3 regions of the Streptomyces sp. NPDC046465 genome follow, and region 2 is predicted to be linked to each of the others. Evidence: riboswitches for the same ligand, from Rfam matches in the RefSeq annotation. Region 2 holds a riboswitch; each other region holds the start of a gene.
The links. Region 2 has a riboswitch for cobalamin ahead of metE (5-methyltetrahydropteroyltriglutamate--homocysteine S-methyltransferase). Riboswitches for the same ligand answer to the same signal wherever they lie in the genome.
Positions count from the first base shown of each region.

Region 1: another riboswitch for cobalamin. It lies ahead of ABZ953_RS28570 (energy-coupling factor ABC transporter permease); the one in region 2 lies ahead of metE (5-methyltetrahydropteroyltriglutamate--homocysteine S-methyltransferase).
Region 3: another riboswitch for cobalamin. It lies ahead of ABZ953_RS28610 (CbtB-domain containing protein); the one in region 2 lies ahead of metE (5-methyltetrahydropteroyltriglutamate--homocysteine S-methyltransferase).

Region 1 is NZ_JBEYZK010000020.1:3,085-13,358, reverse strand. Features, by position in the region: gene ABZ953_RS28590 (hypothetical protein) at 1-275, opposite strand, end outside; gene cobF (precorrin-6A synthase (deacetylating)) at 475-1,251, shown strand; gene ABZ953_RS28580 (hypothetical protein) at 1,278-1,541, opposite strand; gene ABZ953_RS28575 (alpha/beta fold hydrolase) at 1,531-1,974, opposite strand; cobalamin riboswitch at 2,108-2,292, shown strand; gene ABZ953_RS28570 (energy-coupling factor ABC transporter permease) at 2,322-3,032, shown strand; gene ABZ953_RS28565 (energy-coupling factor ABC transporter substrate-binding protein) at 3,032-3,373, shown strand; gene cbiQ (cobalt ECF transporter T component CbiQ) at 3,381-4,130, shown strand; gene ABZ953_RS28555 (ATP-binding cassette domain-containing protein) at 4,127-4,981, shown strand; gene ABZ953_RS28550 (endo alpha-1,4 polygalactosaminidase) at 4,960-5,802, opposite strand; gene ABZ953_RS28545 (SGNH/GDSL hydrolase family protein) at 5,999-6,880, opposite strand; gene ABZ953_RS28540 (hemerythrin domain-containing protein) at 7,128-7,619, opposite strand; gene ABZ953_RS28535 (DUF5133 domain-containing protein) at 7,805-8,032, shown strand; gene ABZ953_RS28530 (PHP domain-containing protein) at 8,171-9,199, shown strand; gene ABZ953_RS28525 (xanthine dehydrogenase family protein molybdopterin-binding subunit) at 9,216-10,274, opposite strand, start outside.
Region 2 is NZ_JBEYZK010000005.1:169,769-180,042, reverse strand. Features, by position in the region: gene ABZ953_RS10045 (HAD family phosphatase) at 52-687, opposite strand; gene ABZ953_RS10040 (alpha/beta hydrolase) at 907-1,857, shown strand; gene ABZ953_RS10035 (TetR/AcrR family transcriptional regulator) at 1,972-2,628, shown strand; gene ABZ953_RS10030 (GNAT family N-acetyltransferase) at 2,704-3,228, shown strand; gene ABZ953_RS10025 (hypothetical protein) at 3,766-4,521, shown strand; gene ABZ953_RS10020 (hypothetical protein) at 4,704-5,501, shown strand; gene ABZ953_RS10015 (DUF6629 family protein) at 5,812-6,456, opposite strand; cobalamin riboswitch at 6,664-6,899, shown strand; gene metE (5-methyltetrahydropteroyltriglutamate--homocysteine S-methyltransferase) at 7,063-9,381, shown strand; gene ABZ953_RS10005 (glycosyl hydrolase family 65 protein) at 9,453-10,274, opposite strand, start outside.
Region 3 is NZ_JBEYZK010000020.1:13,871-24,144, forward strand. Features, by position in the region: gene ABZ953_RS28595 (histidine phosphatase family protein) at 1-147, shown strand, start outside; gene ABZ953_RS28600 (hypothetical protein) at 158-460, opposite strand; gene ABZ953_RS28605 (CbtA family protein) at 498-1,259, opposite strand; gene ABZ953_RS28610 (CbtB-domain containing protein) at 1,283-1,504, opposite strand; cobalamin riboswitch at 1,541-1,683, opposite strand; gene ABZ953_RS28615 (DUF3048 domain-containing protein) at 1,903-2,895, shown strand; gene ABZ953_RS28620 (MMPL family transporter) at 3,036-5,255, opposite strand; gene ABZ953_RS28625 (arylamine N-acetyltransferase) at 5,731-6,549, shown strand; gene ABZ953_RS28630 (VOC family protein) at 6,612-7,088, shown strand; gene ABZ953_RS28635 (class I SAM-dependent methyltransferase) at 7,106-7,837, opposite strand; gene ABZ953_RS28640 (hypothetical protein) at 7,988-8,821, shown strand; gene ABZ953_RS28645 (slipin family protein) at 8,954-9,799, shown strand; gene ABZ953_RS28650 (GNAT family protein) at 9,707-10,192, opposite strand.

The DNA of each region.
Region 1 (10,274 bases), on a different contig from region 2:
TCCGGGGTGACCGTCAGTCGGTTGCCACCTCGTCGTGCGGCTCGCCGGGGTGCAGGGCGGTGCCGGGCGCCGCCTGCGGGGCGGCTGAGGTCGTCCGCGTCGGGCAGCGGCCCGCCGCGGGCCTCATCGGCGAGCGCCGTCCGCAGGTCGGTGGCAAGGCGGTCCTCGTCGGCGCCGGAGAAGTACTCCGTGTCCACGCCGAAGCCCTCCGCGACGCGGTGCAGCTTCCCTGGGCGTAGATCCTGCGTACGGGAATCCGCTCGGGCACCACGCACCTCCTGGCCGTCCAGGCACCGGTCCCGGTGAATCTAACATCCGCACAATTCGCATAATCCGCAGAACCCGCCGCTCCTTCGAGGAGGTCGCCCACGTGCTCTGGTACGGCGAACTCCCTGACGGCGCCCAGCTTTCGTACGACGGCCCGGGCCGGCGCCCGCTTCCGTGAGCGCCATGCGGCCCTGGGAGACTGCCCTCATGAGTACGGAACAGCGCGCGATCCTCGTCATCGGCATCGGGGCGGGCGACCCCGACCACCTGACCCTCCAGGCGGTGAAGGCGATCCGCCGCGCCGACGTCTTCTTCATCGTCGGCAAGGGTCCCCACAAGGCGTCCCTGACGGATCTGCGTCACCAGATGATCGAGGAGCACGCGCCGGGTCCGTACCGCGTGGTGGAGGTCGAGGACCCGAGCCGAGACCGGCGGCCGATGGACCGGTCCGATTACACCGCGGCCGTTCTGGACTGGCGTGAGCGGCGCGGGGAGATCTTCGAGCGCGCCATGCGCCAGGAGATGACGGCCGGTGAGACGGGGGCCTTTCTCGTCTGGGGCGATCCCTCCCTGTACGACAGCACGCTCGGCATCCTCGGCGAGATCGAGGACCGCGGCGCGCTCCACGTCACCGTCGAGGTGATCCCCGGCATCACCAGCGTCGCCACACTGACCGCCCGGCACCGCATCCCGCTGAACCAGGTGGGACATCCGGTGCACATCACCCCGGCCAGGCGCCTCGCCGACGTGGGCCAGAACGACGACGGCGACATCGTCGTCATGCTCGACGCACACGAGTCGTTCACCCAGGTCGAGGGCGCGGACGTGTGGATCTACTGGGGTGCCTATCTGGGCACTCCCGACGAACTGCTCATCGCGGGGCCGCTGCGCGAGGTGTCCGACCGCATCCGGCGGGTCCGGGCGGAAGCCAGGGAGCGGCACGGCTGGATCATGGACACGTATCTGCTGCGGATCAAGGGCTGAGACCGGTCGGCCGACCCTCCGCATGCCTACGCACCCACCGTGCTCCGCACGAAGCGCCGAAGGTGCGCACGCACGGCGCCGGGCCGTTCCAGCCAGGGTTCGTGCCCGGCGCCCTCGATCCGCGTCAGCGGAACACCGAGCCGGAGCGCGAGTGAAGCCAGTGACGACACAGGGCGCGGATCGTCGGCTCCACCGAGAAGCTCCGTTCGCGCGGGCAGGCGCGTGGACAGTGCGTCGAGATGCTCGTCGAGGGGGTCCGCGCGTCCTTCCCTGCCGAGGTCACGGTTCATCGCCCAGTTGACCGGACGGCGGCGCCGGGCGCCCCGCGCGGCCCAGGCCCAGCCGCGTTCGGGGTCGGCGTGGTCGGTGTACCAGGCCAGTGTGAGGGTGTTTCAGGCAGAACCGGCTGGCCAGGTCGGTGCCGTAGGAGTGCCCGATCAACACGGCGTCGGGCGCGTTCCACGCGTCGAGCAGCCCGGCGAGGTCGTCGACATGCCGCGCCAGGGAATGGCGGCCCTCCCACGGGGACCGGCCGGTGCCACGCTGGTCGTACCGGTACACGGGTGCGAGGTCCGCGACCATGGGGGCGATCTCACCCAGATAGTCCGGCAGCCCCGGACCGCCGTGGAGCATGACCACGGGCGTCCGCCGTGCCGTGCCCCGCAGCGCCGCCCAGTGCAATCGCGTCCCGTCGCTCATCGGTGCGAGGCCCTGGGTCTCCATCGATGTCACCGCGCAAACCTACCGGGAAGTTCCCCGCATACGGCCTCTGAACAGGGGCGTACGCGGTGGTATACGCGCTCGCGTGTGACACCCCCACACCCACGGCGCAAGTTGTCAGCAGATCAATTGCGCACTAATGTCACCACGCCTTGGTGCACGGGAAATCCGGTGTGATGCCGGTGCGGCCCTCGCCACTGTGATCGGGAAGTCCGGCTCCAGCCCTCGCGGCAGCCACTGGGTACTCACGTACCCGGGAAGGCGGAGTCCGGTCGGTACGACCCGTCAGCCAGGAGACCGGCCAAGGCGCGTTGTCCATCCACGAGGTGCTGGAGAGGGTCTGCCGAGCCATGCACATAGCCGAGGGTTTCCTCCCGCCGGCGCACGCGATCGCCTGGGGCGTAGCGTCCGCGCCGTTCGTCGTCCACGGAGTCCGCTCCCTGACCCGTGAGGTCAAGGAGCACCCGGAGAGCACGCTGCTCCTCGGCGCCTCCGGGGCCTTCACATTCGTCCTGTCCGCACTGAAGATCCCGTCCGTCACGGGCAGTTGCTCGCACCCGACGGGCACCGGGCTCGGAGCGATCCTGTTCCGGCCGCCCATCATGACGGTGCTCGGCACCATCACCCTGCTCTTCCAGGCCCTGCTGCTCGCCCACGGCGGGCTCACCACCCTGGGTGCCAACGTGTTCTCGATGGCGATCGTCGGGCCCTGGGCGGGATACGCGGTCTACCGGCTCCTCAAGCGGTACGACGTGCCGCTCATGGTCGCCGTGTTCTTCGGGGCGTTCGTCGCCGACCTGTCCACCTACTGCGTCACCAGCGTCCAGCTGGCACTGGCGTTCCCCGACCCCAGCAGCGGATTCCTGGGCGCCCTGGGCAAGTTCGGCGGCATCTTCGCCGTCACCCAGATCCCGCTCGCGGTCAGCGAAGGACTGCTCACCGTCCTGGTGATGCGGTTGCTCGTGCAGTCCAGCAAGGGCGAGCTCACCCGGCTCGGCGTGCTGCTGCAAGGCAAGCGGACCGTGTCGACGGCCAAGACGGAGACGGGGGCCAACGCCTGATGAGCCGGAACGCGAAGATCAACATTCTGCTGCTCGTGGTCGTCGCCGCACTCGCGGTACTGCCCCTGGCACTCGGGCTCGGCGACGACAAGGAGGAGCCGTTCGCGGGCGCCGACGCGCAGGCCGAGACGGCGATCACCGAGATCGAGCCGGACTACAAGCCGTGGTTCTCGCCTTTGTACGAACCCCCTTCCGGGGAGGTCGAGTCGGCGCTCTTCGCCCTCCAGGCGGCCCTGGGCGCGGGCGTGCTCGCGTACTACTTCGGGCTGCGCAAGGGACGCCGTCAGGGCGCGGAGCAGCTCATCGAGCAGGGCGAGCGGCCCGAGACCGAGCAGGTCTGACCCGACCGTGCTGCCCATCGACGCGGCGGCGCACAGCAGCCGCTGGCGCCGCCGACACCCCGTGGACAAAGCCGTTCTCGGGCTCGGCCTCACCGTCCTGGCCATCTCGCTGCCGCCCTGGCCTGGCGCCGCCCTGGTGCTCCTCGCGGCGCTCGTCCTGCTGGTCGGGCCCGCGGGCGTGCCGCCCCGCAAGCTGTGGCGCGCCTACCGGGTGCCGCTCGGCTTCTGCGTCACGAGCGCCCTGACCCTGCTCGTCCAACTCGGCGCCCCCGACGGGTTCGTGACGCTCGCCGACGGCGGCCCGGCGCGCGCCGGCGGCCTGCTCCTGCGGACCTCCGCCGCCTCGCTCGGCGTGCTCCTGTTCGCCTTCACCACGCCGATGTCGGACCTGCTGCCGCGGCTCGTGAAGGCGGGCGTGCCCGCACCCGTCGTGGACGTCGCACTCGTCACGTACCGGATGAGCTTCCTGCTCCTGGACTCCATGAGCCGGATCCGCCAGGCGCAGGCCGCCCGGCTCGGCCACACCACCCGCGCCGCCACCTGGCGCTCCCTCGCCGGTCTCGGCGCCACCGCGTTCGTGCGGGCCTTCGACCGGGCGAGCCGGCTGCAGGCCGGACTCGCCGGACGCGGCTACGACGGCACGCTGCGGGTCCTCGTGCCCGACGCGCGGATCTCGCGGCGCTTCGTGGCCGCGGCGGCGGTACTGCTCGCGGGCCTCGTGGCCCTCACCCTCGTACTGGAAAGGTTCCTTCCATGACCGAGCCCGTGGTCGGTCTGCGCGCCGCGTCCTACGCCTACGAGGACGGTCCCACCGTCCTCGAGGACCTGGACTTCGACGTCGTCGCGGGCCGCGCCCTCGCCTTGCTCGGACGCAACGGCAGCGGCAAGACCACCCTCATGCGGCTGCTCAGCGGCGGACTGCGCCCCGCCGCGGGCCGTCTGACGGTCGAGGGGGTCCCCGTGACGTACGACCGCAAGGGCCTGACCCGGCTGCGCACCACCGTGCAGCTGGTCGTCCAGGACCCGGACGACCAGCTGTTCGCCGCCTCCGTCGAGCAGGACGTGTCCTTCGGGCCGCTGAACCTCGGCCTGCCCGACGCCGAGGTCCGGGCACGGGTGGCCGAGGCGCTCGCCGCACTCGACATCACGGCGCTTGCCGACCGCCCCACCCACCTGCTCTCCTACGGCCAGCGCAAACGGACCGCCATCGCCGGGGCCGTGGCGATGCGCCCGCGCGTCCTCGTCCTCGACGAGCCGACCGCGGGACTCGACCCCGACGGCCAGGAGCGCCTCCTCGCCACGCTCCAGGGGTTGCGGGACGGCGGGACGACCGTGGTCATGGCGACCCACGACGTGGACCTGGCCCTGCGCTGGGCCGACGACGCGGCACTGCTCACCCCCGCCGGGGTGCGGACCGGGCCGGTCGCCGGGATGCTGGGCAGGCGGGACCTGCTGGCGCAGGCCGGGCTCCACCTGCCGTGGGGGATCGCCGTCGGGGAGCTCCTGCGGACGCACGGCCTGCCGGTCGGTACGGGCGAAGGGCCGCGCACCGCAGAGGAGTTGGCCGCCCTGGTGACCGGGTCGGCTCAGCAGTGGCGGTACACGTAGCCTTCCTCGCCCGCGGGCCGCACGTCGCGGTCGCGCAGCGTGATGGACAGGTCCTTGCCCCAGGTGCGGCAGGCGGCGTCGAAGTCCTTCCGCACGTACTCGATGTCGAAGACCTTCCCGCCGTACGCGGATGCGAAGTCGGGGCACTCCTTGTAGTGGGCGCACTCCTCGGTCACGGCGAAGTCGAAGCCGATGTACTTGCGCCGGTCCAGCAGGTCGGTGGTGTTCTTCTGCGCGATGGCCAGGCCCTGGTCGTGCGCCCGCCGGGCGAGGAGCCGGGCGAAGGCCGCCGCGTCGTCGGGGGTGAGGAGGTCGTCGGAGCGCTCGTAGGAGTCGAGGTTGTCGGGCTCCACCGCGTCGAAGCCCGCCTCCGCGCAGCTGTCGATCCACTTGCCGACGATCTCGGCGAGGGCCGCACGCTTCTTCGCCGTCGAGATGTCGAGCAGCGGCTCGTTCCAGTCCTCGTCGACGACCGGGTCCCCCTCGTCGTCACGCAGCACGAGAGTGGGGTGCTCGCGCTCCCACCAGCGGGTCGCCTTCTTGCCCGGCTGGGCCTGGAAGGCGTTGACGTAACAGATGTTGTAGCGGCCGGGGGCGGGCTCGGCGGTGCGGTCGCGCGAGACGGCGCGCACCTTCGACGGGGGCGTGTACGGGCCGCCGAGCTGGTAGTCGAACGTCGCGTCGACGGGCGGCTGCCGGACATCGCCCCCGGCGCGCTCGTGTCGCTCGGGGCGGTCGGCGTCGCCGGAGCCACCGGAGTCGCCGGTGGAACATCCGGCGAGGAGGGCGAGGAGCACCGCGCCGCCCAGGCCGATCCGCACGGAATGCCGTGCGCCTGCCCGTGCCCGTGCCCGGGTGGTCGGCACGGGATGGGTCTCATCGGCCTGCGCGGAGCGGTTCTTGCTGGTAAGCCACTTGATCACGGTCACCCGACCAGGATCGCAGCTCGCGCCCGAGGCACATGCGGCGGGCGGCAGGTCGGGCCAGGGGGACCGGTTCAGGTCAGGTCAGGCCGGGTCAGGTCAGGTTCAGCGTCCTGGCCGTCTGTTCCGCCATGCCCGCCTCACCGGCGGCGTTGGGGTGCACGGGGACGAAGTTCGTGCCGAACAGGACGGGTTCGATCCAGCGTTGGCCCGCCGGGCGGCACGCGTCGTGCGCGTCGGACGCGGCACCCATGTCGACATACGTGGCACCGGTCTCCGCGGCGGCCCGCCGCGCCGCCCCGTTCAAGTGGGCCTGCAGATCGCGGAGGTAGGGGACGTCGCCCTCCGCGAGGGGCATCTTGAGGAAGCAGCCCGGCACGGACTTCGCCGGGGTGATCCACGGGTAGCCGAGGATCGCGACCTTCGCCTTCGGTGATCTGTTCTTGATCTGGTTCAGGGACGCCTTGATCGCCGGGTACGTCTTCGACTCGACCTCGTCCTTGAAGGTGTCCCCGTACCGGTCCTTGCAGGGACTGCCCTTGCCGCCCGAGAGGATGCCCGCGCTGCCGCAGGCCAGGATCGAGCTGATGAACGTGTTGTTGTCGTTGCCGCCGATGGTGAGCGTCACCAGCTGCGTGTCGCTCTTGAGGGCGTCGAACTGCGGGGCGACGCCCGGGTACTGGGCCGTGGTGAAGTGCGTGGTCTGCGCGCCTCCGCAGGTCACGTCGGTGAGCTTCGCGCGAAGCGAGGCGGCGAGGAGATGCGGGTAGTTCCTCGACGTACGGGCGCAGAGGAGGGGCGCCCCGGGGTCGAGGGGGAGCACGCCCGAACCGGCGCTGTAGCTGTCGCCGAGGGCGACGTAGCGCAACGGCTCCGCGGTGTCGGCGGCGGCGGGTCCCGCGGCGAGGCCGAGCGCGGCGACTCCGGTGACGGCGGCGACGACCGCGACGGTGCGATGCGGCGTGGGCATGCGCATGGGGTTTCTCCTCCGGGCAGGGGGAAGCGAGGGTGGGGGCTGGCGAGGCTTCCAGAGGTGGGGCGTGTGCAACGTAGTGCAGAACGGGACCGTTCACTACGTGCGTGCATGCGCGTCCGCGCGCGATGGTTTGGCATCCGGGTGACAAGCCCGATGCGCCGGACAGGCCTCGACCCGGGCAGCGGTAGCGGCAGTGGAGGAGTGACTGCCGCTACCGGACTTCGCCTACGAGTGCCCCGTCACGCCGTCACTTCTCGAGAATGCCGCGGACGTCGTCCACGTTCCCGCGTCGGGCGGCGAGTTGCTTCTCGCGCTCCGCGAGGAAGGCCGAGCCGAGCTCCTCGCGCCGTTTCATGGCGACGTTCTCGCGGGCGTCGTTGAGGATGGTGCGCTCTTCCTCGTCGGTGTGGTGGGCGATGGCCTCGACGAGCTTCTCCAGCTTCTCGTCCCACTCGTCCGAGCCGACGTCCTCGACCCGGAGCAGTTCGAGGAGCGCCCTGTTGCCCTCCTCGTGCTCCTCCTCGCCGTGCTCGACCTCTTCGTCGTCGATGTTCTTGTACCGGCGCAGCGCGGGGTACACCTCGGCTTCCTCCGCCAGGGCGTGCGCGATCAGCAGGTCGGCGAACTCGCTGAGCGCGGCGGCCCGGTCGGCCTCCACGCTGCGCATGGCGCGGAAGAGGTCCTCCATCGTGCGGTGGTCCTGGAGGATCAGTTCGACGACGTCCTGCGTCGGGGGCATGGGATCCGCCTTTCCTGGGCCGCGGCGCGCAGCACCGCCCGGCCCGTCCGGTCTCGGGTTCAGGTAGCTGTGTACCCCGTGACCGGCGCTTACCCGTGGATCGACATTTCGGATGCGTATGGCCCAGAAGTGCGGGTACAGGAGAAAAACACCAGCGAAATTTCACATCGTGGAAGGAGTACGGCGTGCTCAGGCCCGACCCGGCGATTCTGGACGCACTGCTCAACACCTACTCGACCCTGCGAGCCCAGCAGGTCGCCGAGGACTCACCCGAGATCCGTCGCCGGCTGGACGACGTCTCGTACACGCTGTGCGTATCCACCGGCACGCGGACCGTGGAAGCCGCCGTCGCGGCCGCCACGGCCCAGCTGTCCGCACCGGCCCTCGACGACATGCCGGACCTGGCGGCCTGACCGCGGGGCCGCCGGGACCGCCGCCCCGGTTCGTTGCCCCGGTTCGCCGTGCCGCGCGCCCGTGCCTGCGCCACGCTGGAGAGTGCCGGAGCGCGAGAGCGCGTACGTACGCCGCAGTCCCGGAGGCCCGAGGTGTCGATGGAGCCCGTGGAGGCGCTGGAACGGATCGCCTTTCTGCTGGAGCGGGGCCGCGCGCCCACCTACCGGGTGCGCGCCTTCCGCACCGCGGCCGCCGTGGTCGCGGGGCTGGCCGAGGGCGAGGCCGCGGGCCGTGCCGCCGACGGCTCCCTGGAGTCCCTCAAGGGGATCGGGCCCAAGACCGCCGGTGTCGTCCGTGAGGCGCTGGCCGGTGGTGTGCCGGGCTATCTGGAGCGGCTCGAGGACGAGGCACGCACCCCGATCGCCGAGGGCGGCACCGCACTCAGGGCGCTGCTGCGCGGCGACTGCCATCTGCACTCCGACTGGTCGGACGGCGGCAGCCCCATCGAGGAGATGGGCCGGGCGGCACGGGCGATCGGCCACGAGTGGGCGGTGCTCACGGACCATTCGCCGCGACTGACCATCGCCCGCGGCCTGTCACCGGAACGGTTGCGCGAGCAGCTGGAGGTGGTGGCCGCGCTCAATGCGAGCTGGGCCCCCTTCCGGCTGCTCACCGGCATCGAGTGCGACATCCTCGACGACGGATCGCTCGACCAGGAGCCGGAACTGCTCGACCGCCTTGATGTGGTGGTCGTGTCCGTGCACTCCAAGCTGCGCATGGACGCGGCCGCGATGACGCGCCGCATGGTCGCCGCGGTCAGCGATCCGCGGGCCGACGTCCTCGGGCACTGCACCGGACGGCTGGTCGCGGGGCGGGGCAGGCCGGAGTCGCAGTTCGACGCGGACGAGGTGTTCGCCGCGTGCGCGGCCGCGGGCACGGCGGTGGAGATCAACAGCCGCCCCGAGCGGCTCGACCCGCCACGCCGACTGCTGAGCCGGGCGGTGGCGGCCGGGGTGCTGTTCGCCGTCGATACCGACGCCCATGCGCCCGGCCAGCTGGACTGGCAGGTCATCGGGTGCGCCAGGGCCGAGGAGTGCGGCGTCCCCGCCGAGCGGGTCGTGAACACCTGGCCGGCGGAGGAACTTCTGGCCTGGACGCGGAAGAGCCGGGCCCGGTCCGCGTCCTGAAGGGCCCGAAGACGACTCAGGTGGTGGCGTCTTCCAGCGCCGTCAGCACCCGGTCCGGGGTGAGCGGCAGTTCGCGCAGGCGCACCCCGATCGCGTGATGCACCGCGTTGCCGATGGCCGCCGCCGTCCCCACGATGCCGATCTCGCCGACGCCCTTGCTCCCCATCGGGTTGAGGTGGGCGTCGTCTTCGTCGACCCAGTGGGCCTCGATCACCGGCACGTCGGCGTGGGCCGGCACGTGGTAGGCGGCGAGGTCGGACTCCACGAAGTCCCCGAAGGCCGCATCCATCGTGCTGTGCTCGGTCAGCGCCATCCCAAGGCCCATGGTCATGCCGCCGATGAACTGCGAGCGGGCGGTACGGGAGTTGAGGATGTGTCCTGCGGCGTAGACCCCCAGGAGGCGACGCACCCGGACCTCGCCGGTCACCGTGTCGACGCCGACCTCGGCGAAGTGGGCGCCGAAGGAGTGCCGGGCGTAGTCGCTGTCGGCGTCGGCCGTGCCCGCCGTGTCGGCCGTGGCGCCGACGCCCTCCGTGGGCAGTGGCTGCCCCTGCTGACCGGCGAGCCGCTCGGCGAGGCGGGTACAGGCCTCGTGGACGGCCCAGCCCCAGGAGGCCGTCCCCATGGAGCCTCCGGCCAGCGGCGCCGCCGGAAGGTCGCTGCTCCCGATCTCGGCGCGCACCCGCTCCACCGGCACGCCGAGCGCGTCGGCGGCGACCTGGGCGAGCACGGTGCGCGCGCCCGTGCCGATGTCGGTGGCGTTGACCTGAACCACGAAACTGCCGTCGGGGTAGGCGTGGGCGGCGGCCCGGGAGGGCACGGCACTGGCCGGATACGTCGCCGAGGCGACGCCGGTGCCCACGAGGACGGGCCCTTCGCGGCGTGCGCGGGGTCGCGGGTCGCGCTCGGACCAGCCGAACCGACGGGCCCCGTCCCGCAGACATTCGGCGAGGTGGCGGCTGCTGAACGGCAGGGAGCTGTCGGGTTCCTTGTCGGTGTCGTTGCGCAGCCGCAGCTCGACGGGGTCGAGGCCGGCCGCCGCCGCGAGTTCGTCCATCGCCGACTCCAGCGCGTA
Region 2 (10,274 bases):
CGGCCCGTGTCACGGGCGGGGCGTCACGAGTGGGGCGTCATCGGTGGCGTGTCACAAGTGGCTCGGCCCGAGGAGCCGGGCCAGCTCGACCGCCGTCGTGGCCGCGTCGCGGTGCGCGATTCCGGCGATGCCGAGCCGCTGAGCGGCCACGATGTTCTGGGGCAGGTCGTCGACCAGCACGGTCTCCGCGGGCCGCGCGCCGAGCCGCTCGCAGGCGATGGCGTACGCGCGCCGCGAGGGCTTGCGCACCCCGATCTCCCCCGACACCGTCACGGCGTCGAACATCGCGGGCAGGTCGAAGCCCGCGTAGCAGTCGTCGCCGAGGGAGTTGGAGAGGAGCCCGGCCCGGTACCCGTCGGCCCGCACCTTCGCCACCAGCGCGATCATGTCGGGGTCCGGGCTCAGCCGCGCCTGGATGCGGCGCACCAGGCCCGGCCCTTCGACCGCCGCCCCGTGCGCCCGCAGCCGCGCCGCGAAGCCGTACTCGAAGTCCCGTTCACCGATGCGCCCTTCCTCGTGCGCCACGAGCAGCGCGCTGCACTCCGCGTCCTTGGAGAGCAGCCTGAGCAGCAGCCGCGGGTCGTCGGCCAGTTCACTGCCGAGCCCTTCGAAGGCGGCGACGACGCTCGTGGTGAGCACTCCGCCGAAGTCGAACAGGACCGCACCGCGCGTCCGCACGTCGCTCATCGCACCGCACCTTCCCTCGCCTCGGGTTCCTTCAACGTATTTGAATCCGAGTTCAAGTTCAAGGGTTAAGGACCGCTGGCGCCCTGCACCGGTTCCTGTACCTTTGAATCCAACGTCAAGTTCAGCACCTGGGCGTTCACCACCTGGGCAGGGTTCACCACTTGGGCAGGGTTCACCACTTGGGCAGGGTTCACCACTTGGGCAGGGAGGTCTGCACACATGAGCACTCACATCCCGATCGCCGACTGGGAGCGCGTCACGACGCGTGAGGTCACCGTCGGCGACGTCACCCTCAGGGTCTTCGACCACGGCGAGGGACGGCCCGGCCGGCCCCCGGTGGTGCTGTGCCACGGCTTTCCGGAGCTGGCGTTCTCCTGGCGCCATCAGCTCTTCGCGCTGGCGGCGGCCGGGTACCGCGTCCTGGCCCCCGACATGCGGGGCTACGGCGGGAGCGGACGGCCTGAGGACGCCGACGCGTACGACATCCTGACGCTCTGCGGCGACTTGATCGCGGTCATCGACGACGTGGGCGCGGACGACGCGGTCTTCGTGGGACACGACTGGGGCGCCGCTGTGGTGTGGCAGCTCGCCCTGGCCCACCCGGAGCGGGTGCGCGCGGTGGCCGGGATGAGCGTGCCCGTGACGCCGCGGGCCCCGGTGGCGCCGGTGCCGATCCTGCGCGAGCGGCTCGGCGAGGACTTCTACATGGTGTGGTTCCAGGAGCCGGGCGTCGCGGACGCCGCTCTCCACCGGGACGTGCGCAGGACGCTCGTCACGAAGGAGATCTACTCCCCCGAGTGGGCCGACCGGACCGAGCGCGCCGACGGCGAGCTGTCGCCGCCCCCGTGGCTGGACGACGACGAACTCGCCTACTACGTGGACACGTTCGAGCGGACCGGCTTCACCGGCGGCCTCAACTACTACCGCAACCTGGACCGCAACTGGGTCCTCACCGAGCACCTGGCCGACCGTCGCGTCACGCAGCCCGCACTGTTCATCACCGGGTCCAAGGACGTCGTCGCGCAGTTCATGCCCGCGAAGGACCTCGACCGGATGCTGACTGATCAGCGCGGCAACATCGTGCTCGACGGCGCGGGCCACTGGATCCAGCAGCAGCGGCCCGACGCGGTGAACGCCGCTCTCCTGGAGTTCGTCTCCGGGGTCGGCTGATAGCATCCGCTGCCACCGGCACGTACGGAACCTATACGTACGGAAGCGACACGTACTGAATCGGTACGTACGGAATCGGTACGCACAGGTTCGACCTCCAGCGAATGGATCGCAGTGGCTGCCCAGGCCCCGGCCGCAGACGGCGGCCAGAAGCAACCGATCACGCCCCGCAGCGCCCGCGGCGTCAGGACGCGCAACGCCCTGATCGCCGCCGCCCGCGAGGTCTTCGAACGCGACGGGTATCTGGACGCCCGCATCACGGACATCTCCAAGGCGGCACACGTCGCCTCCGGGTCGTTCTACACGTATTTCAACAGCAAGGACGAGATCTTCCAGGCGCTGGTCGAGCAGGTGCAGGAGGAGATGCTCCACCCGCACCTGCGCGAGCGCACCGGCATCACCGATCCCCGTGAGCTCATCGACGCCTCGAACCGCGAATACCTGCGCGCGTACAAGAAGAACGCGCGCCTCATGGCGCTGTTCGAGCAAGTCGCCCAGGTAGACGAGCAGTTCATGGCGCTGCGCATCGAGCGCGGCAACGCCTTCGCCCGCCGCAACGCCAAACTCATCCGGACCCTGCAGGAGAGTGGCCAGGCCGACACGAGCCTGGACCCGCTGATCACCGCGCACGCCCTGTCCGTGATGGTGAGCCGCATGGCGTACATGGTGTTCGTGCTCGGGCAGCGCATTCCGTACGAGCGACTCGTCACGACGCTCAACACGATCTGGGAGAACGGCCTTCGGCTGACGGACCCCCCGGCCAGGACCTGAGAGCCTGTCCGGCCTGCTTGGCACACAGTTGGTAAGGGTTGTTGTGCACAAGGTCATTACTTCAGGGTGATCGTCATGAGACAGCCCACCGAACAACTCACCCGGCGTGGCGCGCATTTCACCCCTCTCCGCTCCGACGTCCGCCAGGCGGTGGAGGCCGATCTGTCCGAGCTCGTGCGGCTGCGGGCGCTGCTCTTCGAGACCCTCGGCGGGGAGTACTTCAACCCCTCGCCGGAGCAGGACGAATGGCGCCGCAACCTCACCTCGGTACTGCGGGACCGGCTGACGGCGGACTCCGCGCGCATCCTCGTCGTGGACGGTGAACACGGCCTCGCCGCCTGCGGCATCGGCTCCGTCGACCAATGGTTCCCCGGTCCGCACAACCCCAACGGACGGGTCGGCCATGTGATCGGCGTGGTCACCGACCCCGTGTACCGGCGGCGCGGCCACAGCCGGGCGATCATGCGGACACTTCTCGACTGGTTTCGCGCGCGTGAGGCCTCCCGCGTGGACCTGTACGCCTCCCCCGAGGGCGAACCGCTCTACCGGGACCTCGGCTTCGTCGACCATCCCGACCCGGCGCTGTACTGGCGCCCGTGAGCCCCGGGCTCTTCGTGGCCCACCCATCCATCAGCTAAAGGGATACCGGGCACCACGCCTCCACAGCATGATGAAAGGAGGCGTTACGGGGGTGCCGTCATGGCTGTTCGCTCTGGTTCAGGTGTCGTTCGGGTGCCGATGTGGGCTTATGCCGTCGTCGGGTTCGTGCTGGTGGTGGGGCTGTTCCTCGGGATACGAGGAGTGGCGTCACCCGGCGGCGGGGCACGGAGTGGCGGAGGTGGCTCGGGGTCCCTGGACGGGGGCACGGGGACGGACACCGGTGGCGGTGGAACGGGTACCGCGGGGGGCGGCGGGGGCTCGGGGGGCGGGACGACCAGCGGGTCGTCGGGTGAGGCCTCGGGTGGGTCCTCGGGCGGAACTTCAGCTGGGGCCTCGGGTGGGTCCTGGCAGACCGGCGGTGGAGACGGGGGCGAGGACGGTGACCGTGGCAGCGCCGGGGGCGGCGGGGGCGGCCACGGAGGCGGGAAGCCGCCCGGCTGGCTGCCGTGGGGGCCCAAGTCGCCCAACACGGACGAGGTGTTCGAGCCTGACAGCCTGTACGACCTACTGCAGAACGGCGAGTGCCGACAGGCCTACAACACCTCGGTCGACCCCGGCAGGCGGATCGACGACTCGGCGACTCCGCAGGCCTGGAAGACCATCGAAGGGCTCGCCGGGATCTGTAAGGCCGCGCAGGGCGAGACCGGCGGACTGGCCATTGCCGTCAAGGCCGAGGCGGGGCTGCGCTCAGCCGGGTACCGGCCGGGGAACACCGGGTACCTCTGCAAGGACGGGGACGCGTTCGCGGTCCTGCGACGTTTCGTCGCCTACTACCGTCAGCACCCCGGCGAGCGAGTGGTGCTGCGACCCGCCCCGACGGGTACGGCAGCCTGCGCCAGCGGGATCTCCGCCACGGACTCCACGTACACGCCGGGCTCGACCGCCTACTTCCAAGGCACCTGGCCGGACGCGCCGGCCACCGTGGAGCTGCGCGCACGGGAGCTGACGGATCCAGTCCCCCTGAAGCCCTTCGGCGACGAGGAGGACAAGGCGAGATGCTGCAAGGACGGATCGATCGCCGTGAACCTGCCGGGGCCTGACGACTTCGGCGGCCTGCGCCCGACGGTGATCGACGTGACGCTCGTGACGAAGAACGGAGCCAGGGTGGCCAGACGGGCGGCCTTCACCCTCGACTGGAGCGGCACAGCGCCATCTCCCTCGCGGTCGCCATCGCCGTCTTCCTTGTCGCGTTCACCCGGCTCCCCCGGCCCGGCGAACGCGTTCGCCCGATGAGCGAGCCCCCGGCCCCCGAACCGGAACCCGAACCGAGACCGGAGCCGGAACCGGAACCGGAGCCGGAGCCGGAACCCGGACCTGACCCGAGCCCCGACCCTCCACCCGACCCGGAACCCCAGCCGCCCCCACCCGCACCACCGCCTCCGCCTACGCCGCCCTCCGACCCCAGAGTCGGCTGGGTGGAGATCGTCGGCGCCATCGGATCCCTCGTCACCCTTCTCACCGCGGTCCTCTTCTACTTCGGCTGGGCGAGCACCGACGCCGAGACCAAGGCGCTGGGGCTGCGCGAGACCGTGTTCCACTTCTCCACCAGCGACTATCTGTTGCGCAGCGTCGGTGCTCTCTATCTCCCCGCCTGGCTGGCCGCGGGCATCGCGCTCGGCGTGCTCGGGCTGCTCCGCCGGGTGGCGGACGAAGCGGAGCGGCTCGCCCGCGCCGTGCGGGTGCTCCGGTTCGCCTGGGCCGTGCCCGTCGTCCTCGTGCCGCTGTATCCGCTCAGCCCGTGGCTGTTCGACCTGCTCCTCCCGCTCACCGCGATCGGCGGCTTCGCGCTCAACGCGTACCCCCGCACCCGCACACGCCGGGACCTGCGGCTATGGGGGCTCACGCTGTTCCTCTGCGTCCTGTCACTGTTCTGGGCCGTGTCGGCGTACGCGGCGATCGCGGGCCGCGGCCGCGCGGAACTGACCGAGCGGACCCTCCGGAGCGACTTCCCCGCCGTCGTCGTCTTCAGCGAGAAGGACTTGATGATCCGGGGCGGCGGCAGCTGCTTCCGGCGCGTCACCGACAAGGGAAGCCAGTACGCGTACGAGTACGCGGGCCTGCGCCTGTTCCACGTCTCCGGAGACCGGATCTTCCTCGTACCCCGCGACTGGTCGCCCGGGAACGGCACCCTCTACGTCCTCAAGGAGGGAGCGGCGCAGCGCGTCGATCTGCTCAGCGGGGCCGGTCGCCGGGAACAGGAGTGCCGGGGGTAGCCGACCGGCCGCCGGAGTGGCCTCCGGATCGGCGCGTCAGAGGTAGCCGTCGCGCCGCGGTGCCGGAGCGCCGCCGTCCGCCGGGGGAACCTACGGGTCGGCAGGGGGGTCGTCGGCTGCGGGTCCCGGCTCGGGCGATCCGGCGGGGCCGAGGGCTCCGGGGCGCGTCGAGCCCCGCAAGGGAACGCCGCCCGCGGAACGCCCGTACCGCCGCGTCCTCACCGGGAAGCGGCCGGTCGTCGTGCGCTTGCGGGGAACCGAGAGCCAGCAGGCGCTCTCTGAGGCTCCCCGACTGCCTCACCTCCCTCTGTCAACGAACCTCCCCCTGGGACGTATCGGGCCCCGGGCGACGCCTGCTGACCCAGAGCAGCAGGACCACCGAGCACACCGCGGCGAACGCACACCACGTCGAGATGTACTCCTGTCGCCACAGCACGACGGTCACCGCGGCCCCGACCGCCACCAGGACGCCGAAGAGGACCAGGCCGCGGTCGCCGGACAGGAGCAGGGAGCCGATGGTGGCGAGGAGGTAGCCGACGATGATCAGCTGCGCCTGCGGCAGTCCCAGGGAGTATCCGACGGTGTGCCCTCGGATCTCGGCCGTCACGGTGCGCGTCGCCAGTACGCAGGCGAGCGTCGCCGCCGTCGCGATGCCCGCCGCCAGCGGGACGAGCAGACGGCGACGGGCGCTCGGCGGCGCGGAGCACAGCACGGCCGCCGGTACCCACAGGGGAAGGAGCGGAAGCGCGATGACGGCCCAGGCGACGGTGGCGGGCCCGGTGCCGCCGTCGTGGTGCCAGACGGCGGCCTCGATGATCTGGTGGATGCCCAGGAGGAGCGGCAGCGCGGCCAGTGGCAGGTCACGGGGGCGCCGGGCCGCCAGGGTCACGGAGGCGACCCCCACGGCCGTGATGCCCGCGCCCGCGACGAGGTCGGCCGTCTCGCTCCAGCACATGGCAGCAACGGTACGGCCACCCCGGCCCGGGAGCGCGTCGGCCGACCCTTTCGGGGACCCCGGGCAGGCGCGCGCGCAGGACAAGACTCAGGACACGCCGGACCGTGCCTTTTCCCGCTCTCCACGTCGGCGAAGCACGAACATCACGTGTTCCACCTCACCATTTGAATGCTCAACGCGACGCGGTCCACCGGCGGGTGGCCCCGTATGGTGATCGGTACAGCTGGTTCGCCCCGTCCGCCAGGCGGGAGCGTCGCAAGAGGGAACCCGGTGTGAATCCGGGACTGCCCCGCAGCGGTGAGCGGGAACGACCGCCGTCACACGCACTGGGACCGGAGTCCGGTTCTGGGAAGCGACGGCCAGTAGGTGTCCGCCCGCCTTCTTCACGAAGGCGGTGGACGGGCCCGCGAGTCCGAAGACCTGCCCGCTGTCCGTGCGCGAACCATTCGTGCGCGGATATCTCGGTGACCTCGAGGGCGGGTCGGCGTACACACCAGACGGGCGACCGCGCCGACCACGCGATCCGGACCCGCCCGGTGCTGCCACCCTTCGCGCTCTCGTCCCGTCTCCGGGATCTCAGGGATTCGTCTCGCGAAGGAGATCTCCGTGACCACCAAGCCCGCAGCCGCGGCAGCACGGGCCACCGTGTACGGCTACCCCCGCCAGGGCCCCGACCGGGAGCTCAAGAAGGCGATCGAGGGTTACTGGAAGGGCCGCGTCAGCGCGGACGCCCTTCGGGACACCGCCGCCGAGCTCCGCCGCTCGAACTGGCGGGAACTCACCGACGCAGGCATCGGTGAAGTCCCGACCGGCGACTTCTCGTACTACGACCACGTCCTCGACACCAGCGTCATGGTCGGTGCCCTCCCCGAGCGGCACCGTTCCGCGGTCGACGCGGACGCGCTCGACGGCTACTTCGCGATGGCGCGCGGCACCCAGGATGTGGCGCCGCTGGAAATGACGAAGTGGTTCGACACCAACTACCACTATCTGGTGCCCGAGTTGGCCCCCGGAACGGTGTTCCGGGCCGACTCGAGGAAGCAGGTCGAGGAGTTCAAGGAGGCACGGGCTCTGGGTCTGACGGCGCGGCCCGTCCTCGTCGGCCCGGTCACGTACCTCCTGCTGGCCAAGCCCGCGCCCGGAGTGGCCGCCGACTTCGACCCGCTGACCCTCCTCGACCGTCTCCTGCCGGTTTACGCCGAGGTCCTCGCCGACCTGCGCGCGGCGGGCGCCGAATGGGTCCAGCTCGACGAGCCCGCGCTCGTCCAGGACCGCACGCCCGCCGAGCTCAACGCGGCCGAGCGCGCCTACCGTGACCTCGGCGCCCTCCCCGACCGGCCGAAGCTCCTCGTCGCCTCGTACTTCGACCGGCTCGGCGACGCCCTTCCGGTGCTCGCCAAGGCCCCGGTCGACGGTCTCGCCCTCGACTTCACCGACGCGGCCGCCGCCAACCTCGACGCGCTCGCGGCCGTCGGCGGGCTGCCCGGCAAGCGCCTTGTCGCGGGTGTCGTCAACGGACGCAACATCTGGGTCAACGACCTGGAGAAGTCCCTCACCACGCTCGGCACGCTGCTCGGTCTCGCCGACCGGGTCGACGTGGCCGCCTCCTGCTCCCTGCTCCACGTCCCCGTCGACGCGGCCCTCGAACGGGACATCGAGCCGCAGATCCTGCGCTGGCTGGCCTTCGCCCGCCAGAAGACCACCGAGATCGTCACCCTCGCCCGGGGCCTGGCGCAGGGCACCGACACGATCTCCACCCAACTCGCCGCGAACCGCGCCGATCTGGCCTCCCGGACCGGCTCCCCCATCACCCGCGACCCGGAGGTCCGCGCCCGCACCGGGGCCGTCACGGAGGCCGACGCCCGCCGCTCCCAGCCGTACCCCGAGCGTGCGTCGGCCCAGCGGACCGGCCTCGGCCTCCCGCTGCTGCCCACGACGACGATCGGCTCCTTCCCGCAGACCGGTGAACTGCGGGCCGCCCGCGCCGACCTGCGGGCCGGGCGGATCGACGGCGACGGGTACGAGGAGCGCATCAAGGCCGAGATCCAGGAAGTGATCTCCTTCCAGGAGAAGGCGGGCATCGACGTCCTGGTGCACGGCGAGCCCGAGCGCAACGACATGGTGCAGTACTTCGCCGAGCAGCTCACCGGGTACCTCGCCACCCAGCACGGCTGGGTCCAGTCGTACGGCACCCGCTATGTGCGCCCGCCGATCCTCGCGGGTGACATCTCGCGGCCGGAGCCGATGACGGTGCGCTGGACGACGTATGCCCAGTCCCTCACCGGCCGCCCCGTCAAGGGCATGCTCACCGGCCCCGTCACCATGCTGGCCTGGTCCTTCGTACGCGACGACCAGCCCCTCGGCGACACCGCCCGCCAGGTCGCCCTCGCCCTGCGCGACGAGGTCGTCGACCTGGAGACGGCCGGGACGTCGGTCATCCAGGTCGACGAGCCCGCCCTGCGCGAGACGCTGCCGCTGCGCGCCGCCGACCACCCCGCCTACCTGGCCTGGGCCACCGAGTCCTTCCGCCTCACCACGAGCGGGGTGCGTCCGGACACGCAGATCCATACGCACATGTGCTATGCCGAGTTCGGTGACATCGTCCAGGCCATCGACGACCTCGACGCCGACGTCATCAGCCTGGAGGCGGCCCGCTCACACATGCAGGTCGCCCGCGAACTCGCCGCCCACGGCTATCCGCGGGAGGCGGGTCCCGGCGTGTACGACATCCACTCCCCGCGGGTGCCGAGCGCCGACGAGGCCGCGGCCCTGTTGCGTACGGGGCTCGAGGCCATCCCCGCCGAACGGCTGTGGGTCAATCCGGACTGCGGCTTGAAGACGCGCGGCTGGCCCGAGACGCGTTCGTCCCTGGAGAACCTGGTCGCGGCGGCCAGGACGGTCCGCGAGGAGCTCGCCACGCCTTGACGGCACGGCACGCACCGCAGCCCCCTTGCTCGTCCTCGACTCCGGGGACGAGCAAGGGGGCTGATGCAGCGTCAGTTCACGGTCAGCTCCGCGATCCCCGGATGCTTCTTCGACTCCGCGTCCCCCCGCACCGTCACCCGTACGTACCGTGCGAGCCGTCCATCGGCCGTGGCGCCGGCCGCGCGGTGCCAGTGGCTGCCGTCGAGGGAGAGCTCCACGGCGTGCGTCACCGGCTCGGTGTCGGTCCAGGTGGGGGTGACCTTCTTGACGCGGACGGGCCTGGCGAGATCCGTCGTCAGATGGCCACGCGCACCGTCCGGGACCCAGGCCGTGGCCGTATTGCCGTCGACGGCGGCGCCCGCGTACATGCCGGGCTGCTGGGAGGAGGCCGTCGCTCCGGTGCAGCGCGCCGCGTTGGTGGTGGGCGTGAGGTCGGGGCGGCGGGTCTTGAGGACGGCCGGGGCGCCCTTGCTGACGATCTGCCGGCCCTGAGGGGTGTCGAGCGTCATCGGCTCGCCGTCGGTGAGGCGCACGGTGGTGCTGTGCGCGCCGATGGCGATGTCGTACGTACGGCCCTGCCAGGAAAGGCCGCGCAGCGTGACGCCACGGTCGAGCTGCGGGGGCAGCATCGGGTCGAGGTGGAGGCGGTCCTCGCGCATCCGCAGGCCGGTCAGGCCGTTGGTGAAGACCTGTAGGAAGCCGCCCTTGCCGGTGAGGAAGTCGTGCGCGGGCGAGCCCGACAGCGGGTCCGAGGCGCCCGCCTTGTCGCCGCGGGCCTCCGAGAACTGCGCGAAGGGGCCGCGCACGAACGGCTTGATGGAGCGCTCCAGATACGTGTACGCGGAGCAGCCCGGCTCACCGATCCCGGCGGCGTCGATGGCATGCACCGAGTC
Region 3 (10,274 bases), on a different contig from region 2:
GTGGTGCGGGCGGCCGCCGTTCACGCCACGGGGGCTCCGCTGTCCGCGTTCTGGCGATTCGACGTGCTGCCGTTGTCGACGACCGAACTCAGCGGACGCTCCGGACGCTGGAACATCCGGCTCGGCGGGCCGCTCGGCGCCGCGTGACGCGCGCGGTTCAGCGGCCCTGGTCACGGTGGCGGGCCAGCAGCACGGCCACCGTGCACCGCACGCAGGCGGTCTGCGGGGCCGCCGGATCGCCGACGGCGCACCTTTCCGCCGGGCAGGCACCGACCAGTTCCTCCAGGTCGCGCAGGAGCCGCTCGGTCCGCTTGGCCTGCTGGGCGAGCACCCTCACCCGTGCGCTCTGCCCGCCGATCTGCCGACGGCTCGCGATCAGTTGCGCGTACTCCTCGGGGGTCAGCGCGACCGCCGCATGTCCGCCGAGGGTGATGTGGCGCGGCTCGGGGTGTCCGGGCACTCCGCTCCTCGATTCGTCGCCGTGCCGTGTCCCGGTCCTACCGATCCGCCGCGACCGACTTCCCGGACGTCGGCGCCGCGGGCTTCGGCAGCAGCAGGCGCTGCGCCAACTCCCCGAAGATCAGGCCGAAGGCGCACCACAGAGTCGCCTGCATGGCGAGGGCGGAGAGGCGGAAACGCCACAGCAGCGCGGCCGGGAAGTGCTCGGGAACGTCGTTGATCACCGGCAGGAACTCATAGGCCAGTCCGATGGCCACGGCGAAGCCGAGCACGGCCGCGACGGTCGCGTACCAGGCACCGAGCAGGGGCGCGAGCCGCTTGCCCAGCAGGGTCGCGGCGACCGCGAGGAGCACGCTGAGCACCATCATCAGCAGATACAGGGAGGTCCGCTTGCCGATGGTGTCGGGGTTGCCGACAGCGGGCGGGTTGGCCGGGTACTTCAGGAACGGCACGACGTAGACGGCGAGCAGCGCGCAGCCCGAAAGGAGCAGCGCCGTCGCCCGCGGGCCGAACCGGCCGACGCGGCCGAGGGCGAAGCTGTAGGCGAGCGCGGCGATTCCGCCGAAGGCGACCCCGTAGACGAGGACACCGGTGGCGAGGCCGGCCGTGGACTGCAGGCTCCGCGAGACGAGTTCGACCTCGTCGCCGTGCGAGTGGCCGGCGTGCGCCTCTTCGAAGCCGATGGCGGCGTCGACGTTCGGCTCACCGAGCCAGTAGGCGATGACGAGGGCGAGCACGCCGGCCCCAAGACCGGCGAGCATGCCTCGAACGAGCAGGTTGCGTACGGTTGTCGAGTTCATGAGCGGGCTTCGGTTCCCCCTGGTCAGTGGCAGGGGAAGCCGAGCAGATGGCGGGCGTCGTGCACCCACTCATGGACCTCCGCGCCGCTGAACACGGAGGTGGCGCCCTGTTCGGCGCCGACGAAGTACAGCAGGATCAGCATCAGGATCCCGAAGAAGACCGCCCACGGGGCGATCACCTTCAACGGCAGCTTGAGCGGTACGGCAGGTGCGTCGGCGGTCGGCTGAGCGACATGGTGCGCCATGGCGGTGCCTCCTTCGGGAGTTCGCGTCCCGTCTCGGTGGTGCGGAGGACGACAGCCACGGGTCTGACTCACGAGCGGTAGGGGTACCGCTCGCACACAGTGGCGCGACCGTGCCGGGCTCACACCGGCTTCCGTCGAGCTGTCGTCGATATCGCAGTGACGGTACCGCGTGGCGCGTTCATGGCCAAGGCCGGCCGACGACGGCGCACCGGGGAGGAGTGGACACGCATGCCGGAGCGCCGTTCGGGGCGGAGCCGCGCGGAAGGTCCCCGGAAAGCGTGATGTGGCGGTGGTGGATGGCCCAGCGGCGATTGGGGCCGGGGTCCGGGGCGGTAAACCTGCGGCTGCCTCAGGCAACACCGGTTCCGCCGCGAATGGACACGAATGGAGACGCCCCCATGGCAGCCAGGACAGTCCGGGCCACCCGCCGCACCCGTCTCGGCACACGCGTGCTCGCACTGGTCGCCACGGCGACGCTCGCCGTGAGCGCCCCCTCGTCCGCGAGCGCCCCGGCGCACGGGGACGGTGTCGCGCACCGGACCCCCTCGCCCTTCACCGGGCAGCTCGCGAGCCAGGGGCCGGTCCTCGCCGTGAAGTTCGACAACTCCCGGGCAGCACGGCCGCACACCGGTCTCGACCAGGCGGACATCGTCTACGTGGAGAAGGTCGAGGGCGGCATGAGCCGTCTGATGGGCGTGTACTCCAGCAGAGTGCCGGAGTCCGTCGGCCCGGTGCGCAGCGCGCGTGAGTCCGACACCGAACTCCTCCGCCAGTTCGGCCGGCCCGTGCTGGCCTACTCCGGGGTGCGCAGCGCCCTGCAGAAGGTGCTCAGGGAAGCCCCGCTGTACGCCCGCCCGCACGACCGCGTCCCGCGCGCCTACTTCCGTGACAGCGCCAGGACCGCCCCGCACGACCTCTTCGTACACCCGCGGGCGCTGCTGCGTTCGGCGCCGCAGGCCGGCCGTCCGACCGACATCGGCTTCCGCTTCGGCCCGGCTCCGGCGGGGGGCGCCCCCACCGGGAGCCGGACCGTCCGCTACTCCGGCGCCAGCCACACCTTCGACTGGTCGCCGCGGGAGCGCCGGTGGCTCGCCTCCTTCGACGGTGCCCCGGCGCTCAGTACGGCGGGGACCCGGCTCGGCGCTCCCACCGTCGTGATCCAGTACGTGAACATGCGCCCTTCGCGCTTCAAGGACGTCAACGGCGCGGTGACGCCGTACATCGAGACGGTCGGCAGCGGCCGGGCGCTGGTGCTGCGCGACGGCCAGAGCTATGCCACGCGCTGGAATCGCGCCGCGGCCACCGGGGGCACCGCGTTCACCCGCGCCAACGGCGAGCCGATGCCCTTCGCCCCGGGGCAGGTCTGGATGGTCTACGCGGACCACGGCTGAGACGCGTCCCTGTCGGGACCGGTGGGTGCCGGATCCGACCGGGCCGGAAAACCGGAAAAGAGACCGGGCGGGCCGGCCGAGGCACTCCCCATCAGAGAAGGGGTGCCCCGGCCGGCCCGCCCGTGCCGGACCGTCGTGTCTCACCTGCCCGCAGGGGCGAGCTCCCGGTCCGTCTCGGCGTCGGGTGCCCCGGTGTCACCGAGGTTCTTGTGCAGCTTCTCGCCCTCCACGTCCACGTTGGGCAGGAGCTTGTCCAGCCAGCGCGGCAGCCACCAGGCGGACTTGCCGAGCAGGGCGAGGACCGCGGGCACGATCGCCATGCGGACGACGAAGGCGTCGAAGAGGACGGCGATGGCCAGGCCGAAGCCCATCATCTTGATCATGTCGTCGTTCTCCATGATGAAGCCGGAGAAGACGCTGATCATGATGATCGCGGCCGCGGCCACGACCCGTCCGCCGTGGGTGAAGCCGGTCACGACCGACTCGCCGGGGCGCGCCCCGTGGACGTACGCCTCGCGCATCCGGGTCACGAGGAAGACCTCGTAGTCCATCGCCAGGCCGAAGACCACACCGATCATGAAGATCGGCATCATGCTCATGATCGGACCGGGCTGGTCGACGCCCACGATGTCCGCGAGCCAGCCCCACTGGAAGACCGCGACGACGGCGCCGAGCGCGGCGGCCACCGAGAGCAGGAAGCCGAGCGCCGCCTTGAGCGGGACCAGGATCGAGCGGAAGACCAGCATCAGGAGCAGGAACGCCAGGCCGACGACCAGTCCGAGGTAGGGCAGGAGGGCGTCGTCCAGGGTCTGCGAGAAGTCGATGGTCATCGCGGTCTGGCCGGTGACCAGGATCTCGGAACCGGTGTCGGACCCGAGGCCGTCGGCGGTCGAGCGGATCGACTTGACCAGTTCCTCGGTCTCGTGGTCGCTCGGCCCGGTCTTCGGGACGACGTTCATGATGGCGGTGTCGCCGGCCTTGTTGGACTGGGCCGGGGTCACGGCGGCGACTCCGTCGATCTTGCCGATCGAGTCGCCGACGGTCTTGGCGGCGGCCGCCACTCCGGAGTCCTTGCTGACGGTGACCATCAGCGGGCCGTTGAAGCCGGCGCCGAAGGACTCGGACAGCATGTCGTACGCCTTGCGCTGGGTGGTGTCCGGCGCCGACGTGCCCTCGTCGGGCAGGCCGAGTTCCAGGCTGGCGGCCGGGACGGCCACGGCTCCGAGGCCGAGGACGGCGACCACGAGCACGGAGAGCGGGTGGCGCAGCACGAACCGCGCCCAGCGGGTGCCGAGCTTCGGCTTGGCGTGCGGGTCGATGAGCGAACCCGCGGGCTTCTTGCGGTCCTTGCGGCGCAGCACCTTGCGGCCCGCGAAGCCGAGCAGCGCGGGGATCATGGTGAGCGCGATGAGGACGGCGATCACGACGGTGCCGGCCGCGGCCAGACCCATCTTGGTGAGGATCGGGATGTTGACGATCGCGAGGCCCGAGAGGGCGACGACAACGGTGAGACCGGCGAACACCACGGCGGAGCCCGCGGTTCCGGTGGCCCGGCCCGCCGCTTCCTCCGGGGTACGGCCCTCGGCTATCTCCGCTCGGTAGCGGGAGACGATGAAGAGGGCGTAGTCGATGCCGACGGCGAGGCCGATCATCATCGCGAGCGTGGAGGTCGTGGCCGAGAGGTCGAGGGTGCTGCCGAGCGCCGCGATGCCGGAGATGCCGATGCCGACGCCGATGAGCGCGGTAAGGAGCGGCATGCCCGCGGCGATCAGCGAGCCGAAGGTGAGGATCAGGACGACCGCGGAGATCGCGATGCCGATGAGCTCGGCGCTGCCGCCCATCTCCTGTTCGGCCATGACGGCGTCGCCGCCGGTCTCGACCGTGAAGCCAGCGTCACGGGTGGTGTCGGTCGACTTGGTCAGCGCGTCCCGGGCGTCGTCGGTGAGCTCGGTGGCGGGCACCTTGTAGGTGACCGACGTGTACGCGGTGGTGCCGTCCTTGCTGACGGACTTGGCCGCGTAGGGGTCGTCGACGCTCGACACCTGCGGGCCCTTGCCTATCGCGTCGACGAGCCTGTCGACCTCACTCTTGGGCTTTCCCTCGGTGAGCTTCTCGCCCTTGGGGGCACGGATCACGACACGCGCGCTCGCTCCGTCGGCACTGGCGTCGGGGAAGTGCTCCTCAAGGCGGTCGAAGGCCTTCTGCGACTCCGTACCCGGCATCGAGAAGGAGTCTTCGGGCGGGGCTGGAGCGGCCGAGGAGGCGAAAATGGCCCCCGCCAGCGCCACCACCCACAGCAGCGCCACGTAGCGGCGTCGCCGGAAGGCGAAGCGGCCTAGTTTGTACAGGAACGTAGCCACGGCGAAGGGGACTCCCGTCGAGTCAGGTGCGGACGACCCTCTGCCGGTGCGATCGGCGCACGTCAGCGGGTCCAGCAGGAATAGCTCCATCCTCACCGCCGATCGAGGGGAACAAGTCCGCCTGCGAGCCGGACTATCGACCCACGGCCGCTGTACTGCGCCGCGCGCGGAGTCATCCCCTGGGAGGAGAGCCGATCTCCCTTTCTCAACCACAGGGTGCAGTCACGTGTCAACAACTTCTGCGTCATTGGCGCGGAACTTTCCGCTCCCCTTTTGCCGGGCCGTACCGCCGCCCATTTACCTGCATCGTTCACGCATTGACGCCGGTGCCGCGTGCGGGGATGCGCGCCAGGTGGCCTGTTTCCGCTGTCCGAGAGATCAGCGCCTGTGCGGGAAGCACCTTGTCCACGGCCTTGCCCGGCCTCCTGCCGGAGCTCGTTTCCGCGGACGGCGCTCCCCGACCACACTGGTGTCCATGGACTCCGAACAGATCGACGCCTACCTGCGGCGCATCGGCGCCGGGCGCCCCACCGCGCCCACCGGCCCGGCCCTGCACGACCTGCACGTCGCGCATCTGCGCAGCGTTCCCTTCGAGAACCTCTCGGTCCATCTCGGGGAGGACATCGAGCTCACCGACAAGGCTCTGGTGTCGAAGGTCGTTAAGGCGCGCCGGGGTGGCTTCTGCTACGAACTCAACGGTGCGTTCGCCGCGCTCCTCACGGCTCTCGGCTTCGACGTCACGCTGCTGCAGGCCCGGGTGTACGGGGACGAAGAGGTGCTCGGCATCCCCTACGACCACCTGGCGCTGCGCGTGCGCACCGAGGACGGCGGCGACTGGCTCGCCGACGTCGGTTTCGGTGCCCACAGTCTGCTGCCGCTGGCCTTCGGCGACCGGGGCGAGCAGGCCGACCCCGCGGGCACGTTCCGCATCACCCAGACGCCGGAAGGTGATCTGGAGGTCGCCCAGGACGGCAAGCGGCAGTACCTCGCCGAGCCGCGGCCCCGCGCGCTCGCCGATTTCAGGGGCGGCGCCTGGTACCACCGCACCTCGCCCGACTCCCACTTCACGCGGTCCCTGGTCTGCTCCCTGCTCACCGACGACGGACGCGTCACCCTCAGCGGCCGCACCCTGACCACCACCGCGGCGGACGGCGAGCGGCAGACCACCGAACTGGCCACGGAGGCCGAGGTGCTCGCGGCGTACGAGCAGTACTTCGGCATCGTGCTGGAACGCGAACCGCAGGTGCGGGACACGAACCCGTCGGCGCGTGGCGATGAGTTCCGGGCGGTATGACGGTCCACATAGGCAGACGCGAAGAGCGGACAGGACCGCCGCGTATGCGACAGGAGAGCGCCATGCCCAGGATCACGCCCAACCTCTGGTTCGACCTGCAGAGCGAGGAGGCCGCGCGGTTCTACGTCTCGGTCTTCCCGAACTCGGAGATCAAGAACGTCTCGTACTACGGAGAAGGCGCCCCGCGCCCGGCCGGAACCGTCCTCACCGTGGACTTCGTGCTCGACGGCCAGCCCTGCACGGCGATCAACGGCGGGCCGGAGTTCACCTTCAGCGAAGCCGTCTCCTTCCAGATCGGCTGCGCGGACCAGAAGGAGGTCGACCACTACTGGACGGCGCTCTCCGAGGGCGGCGAGGAGGGCCCCTGCGGGTGGCTGAAGGACAAGTACGGCCTGTCCTGGCAGGTCGTACCCGTCGTGCTCGGCGAGCTCATCGCCGATCCGGATCCCGGGCGGTCCCAGCGTGCCATGCAGGCGATGCTCGGCATGAAGAAGCTGGACATCGCCGCACTGCGGGCGGCAGCCGACGGCACGGAGTAGGGGCGGCGGGGCACCCCCTACACCTTCCGGGCCACCACCAGGCGCCAGTGAGGGCTGCCGTCGGCGCGGCGGCCGAACTCCTCAAGGGGGAGCAGCCGCACGTCGAACCCGGCGTCGGCGAGGTCCGCGCGCACACCGCCGAGCGGAAACGTCCGGTAGTACATGACGAACCGCGGGCGCCACAGCAGGTTGCGCACGCGCATCGCGCCGTCGAAGGCGTGCAGCCCCCAGTACCAGGGAGAGCCGAAGGGCCGCGGAGCGCCGATCGGGAACGCGAAGAGGCCGCCGGGGCGCAGCGCCCGGTGCACGCCGGCGAACAGGGCGGGGCGCTCGGCGGGCAGGAAGTGGCCGAACGCCCCGAAACTGACGGCCAGGTCGTACCCCTCGGCGAAGGGGAGGGCGCGGGCGTCGGCGCGGACCCGGTCGAGCACGGGGCCGCCCGGGCCGGGTTCGGGCACCGAGTCGGCCGCGGCGGTCAGCATCCCCGCGCTGAAGTCCACACCGGTGATCCGTTCCCGGCAGAGCGGCAGCAGCGCTTCGGTTCCCGCGCCGGTCCCGCAGCACACGTCGAGGCCCGCGTCGAAGGGGCCGAGGGGCTTCAGCGCGTCGGCCGTCGCCGCCAGAAACCGGCCAGGCGTGCGAAAGGGGGTCCGGTCGAACTTCGGGGCGAGCAGGTCGTACCCGTGCTCGATGGACGAGAACGCCTGAACGGCGAGCTCACGCAGCGTGGGACCCTGGGAGGAGAACATCGGCTCCAGAGTAGTCAGCGGGCGGCCGCGCGGGCCGACGCCGGGGTGGTGTCGTGGCCGGATAGCGCCACGAGGTCTATCGGGGGCGGTGCGGGTCCGGTAGAGGTTCACCCCTGCCCCAGACCCGTTCCTCGCTCCCGGAGGTGCTCCATGGCCACAGACCGGCACAGGACAAGGACCGCATCGGGCAAGACCCGATTCGACGACATCTACGACCAGCCGGACCCGCGCACCTACTTCCGCACGCTGGCGCCGTACGAGTACGAGATCCCGCAGCACGCGCAGGCGGTCTTCCGCCGCACCCGCGACCTGCGCGCCCGGCTCGCCGACGGCGAAGGTCCCGTGACGGTCCTCGACCTGTGCTGCTCGTACGGCATCAACGCGGCGCTGCTCAACCACGAACTCACCCTCGCCGACCTGTACGCGCACTACACCTCCGACGAGGCCGCCGCGCTCACACCGGACGAACTCATCGAGCGCGACAAGGAGTTCTACGCCTCGCGGCGGCGCCCCGACGCCACCCCGGTGATCGGCCTGGACACGGCGGCCAACGCCACCCGCTACGCGCTGGACGCGGGGCTGCTCGACGAGGCGTATGCCGAGAACCTGGAGCGGCATCCGCCCAGCGACGGGCTGCGCCGCGCGGTCGCCCGCACAGGTCTGATCACGGTCACCGGCGGGATCGGCTACATCTCGCACCGTACGTTCGACGCGCTGCTCGACTCCGCGCGGCAGCCGGTGTGGGTGAGCGCGTTCGTGCTGCGGACGGTGCCCTACCGCCGTATCGCCGACACCCTGACCGCGCACGGCCTCACCACCGTGACGGACTCCTCGCGCACCTATGTGCAGCGGCTCTTCACCAGTCCCGAGGAGCGTCGCGACGCCGTCCGGCAGGTGATTCTCGCCGGTGAGGATCCCACCGGGTACGAGTCGGACGGGCGCTATCACACCCGGCTGCACGAGTCGCGGCCGCGCACGGACTGAGCCAAGGTCGCCCGCGAGCTCCCGGCCGCCCCGGAGCCGCCGGTCCGCCGACGGTTCCGGGGGCTCGACCTGAGGACATGTACGGGCATATCGTGAAAGCAGTGATCGGCTCGGACCTTTGGGGGTCGCGCCATGGTCGAGGAACTGCTGACAGCCGGCGCCGCGGCCGCCTCGGGCTGTCTGCTGTACACGATGGCCGCGGCACGCGTGATCAAGCAGTACGAGCGCGGTGTGGTGTTCCGTCTGGGCCGTCTCTCCGGCCAGGTGCGCGGCCCCGGTTTCACGATGGTGATCCCCGGATTCGACCGGCTGCGCAAGGTCAACATGCAGATCGTGACGATGCCCGTGCCCGCGCAGGACGGCATCACCCGGGACAACGTCACGGTCCGGGTGGACGCGGTCATCTACTTCAAGGTGGTCGACGCGGCCAACGCCGTCGTGGAGGTGGAGGACTACCGGTTCGCGGTCTCGCAGATGGCGCAGACGTCGCTGCGCTCCATCATCGGCAAGAGCGATCTGGACGACCTGCTGTCCAACCGCGAAAAGCTCAACCAGGGCCTTGAGCTGATGATCGACTCCCCGGCCATCGGCTGGGGCGTGCAGATCGACCGCGTCGAGATCAAGGACGTCTCCCTGCCCGAGACGATGAAGCGCTCCATGGCCCGCCAGGCCGAGGCCGACCGCGAGCGACGGGCCCGCGTCATCAACGCCGACGCCGAACTCCAGGCCTCCAAGAAGCTCGCCGAGGCCGCCCACGAGATGTCCGAGGAGCCCGCGGCGCTCCAACTCCGGCTCCTGCAGACCGTGGTGGCCGTCGCCGCCGAGAAGAACTCCACCCTCGTCCTGCCCTTCCCCGTGGAACTCCTCCGCTTCCTGGAACGGGCGTCAGAGCGTCAGGGCGAAGCCCGTCCCCGGGACGCCGCTCAGCCGCACCTCGCCGACCGGCACGAAGCCGGTGCGGACGAGCACGGCCCGTGAGACCGGGTTGTCGTTCGTCACCGAGGCGCGCAGTCCGGTCAGCCCGTACGAGGTGACGGCGAGGTCGCAGATCCGCCGGACGGCCCAGGTGGCGAGCCCCTGCCCCGCGGCCTTCTCCGCGATCCGGTAACCGAGCTCCGCGCGGCCGTCCACCAGGTCGAGCAGGTTGATCCGCCCGACGATCTCTCCTCCGTCGGCCACCAGCACGTGGAAGCGGCAGACACCCGCGGCCTGCTCGTCGAGAAGGGCACGCAGGCGCGCCTCGAAGTCGCGGAAGAAGGCGTCGCCGCGGTCGGGGACCGATGCGGCGAAGTAGGCGCGGTTCGTCTCCTCGAAGGCGCGCAGGGCGGGCGCGTGATCGGGGTGCAGAAGCTGCAGCTCGGGACGGGGCATGGGGGCGGGCATACGAGAGCCTGGACCTGGTGCGGACATAAGGGAACCTTACGGATTCCGTCGGCAGGGAGCGACGGGATAT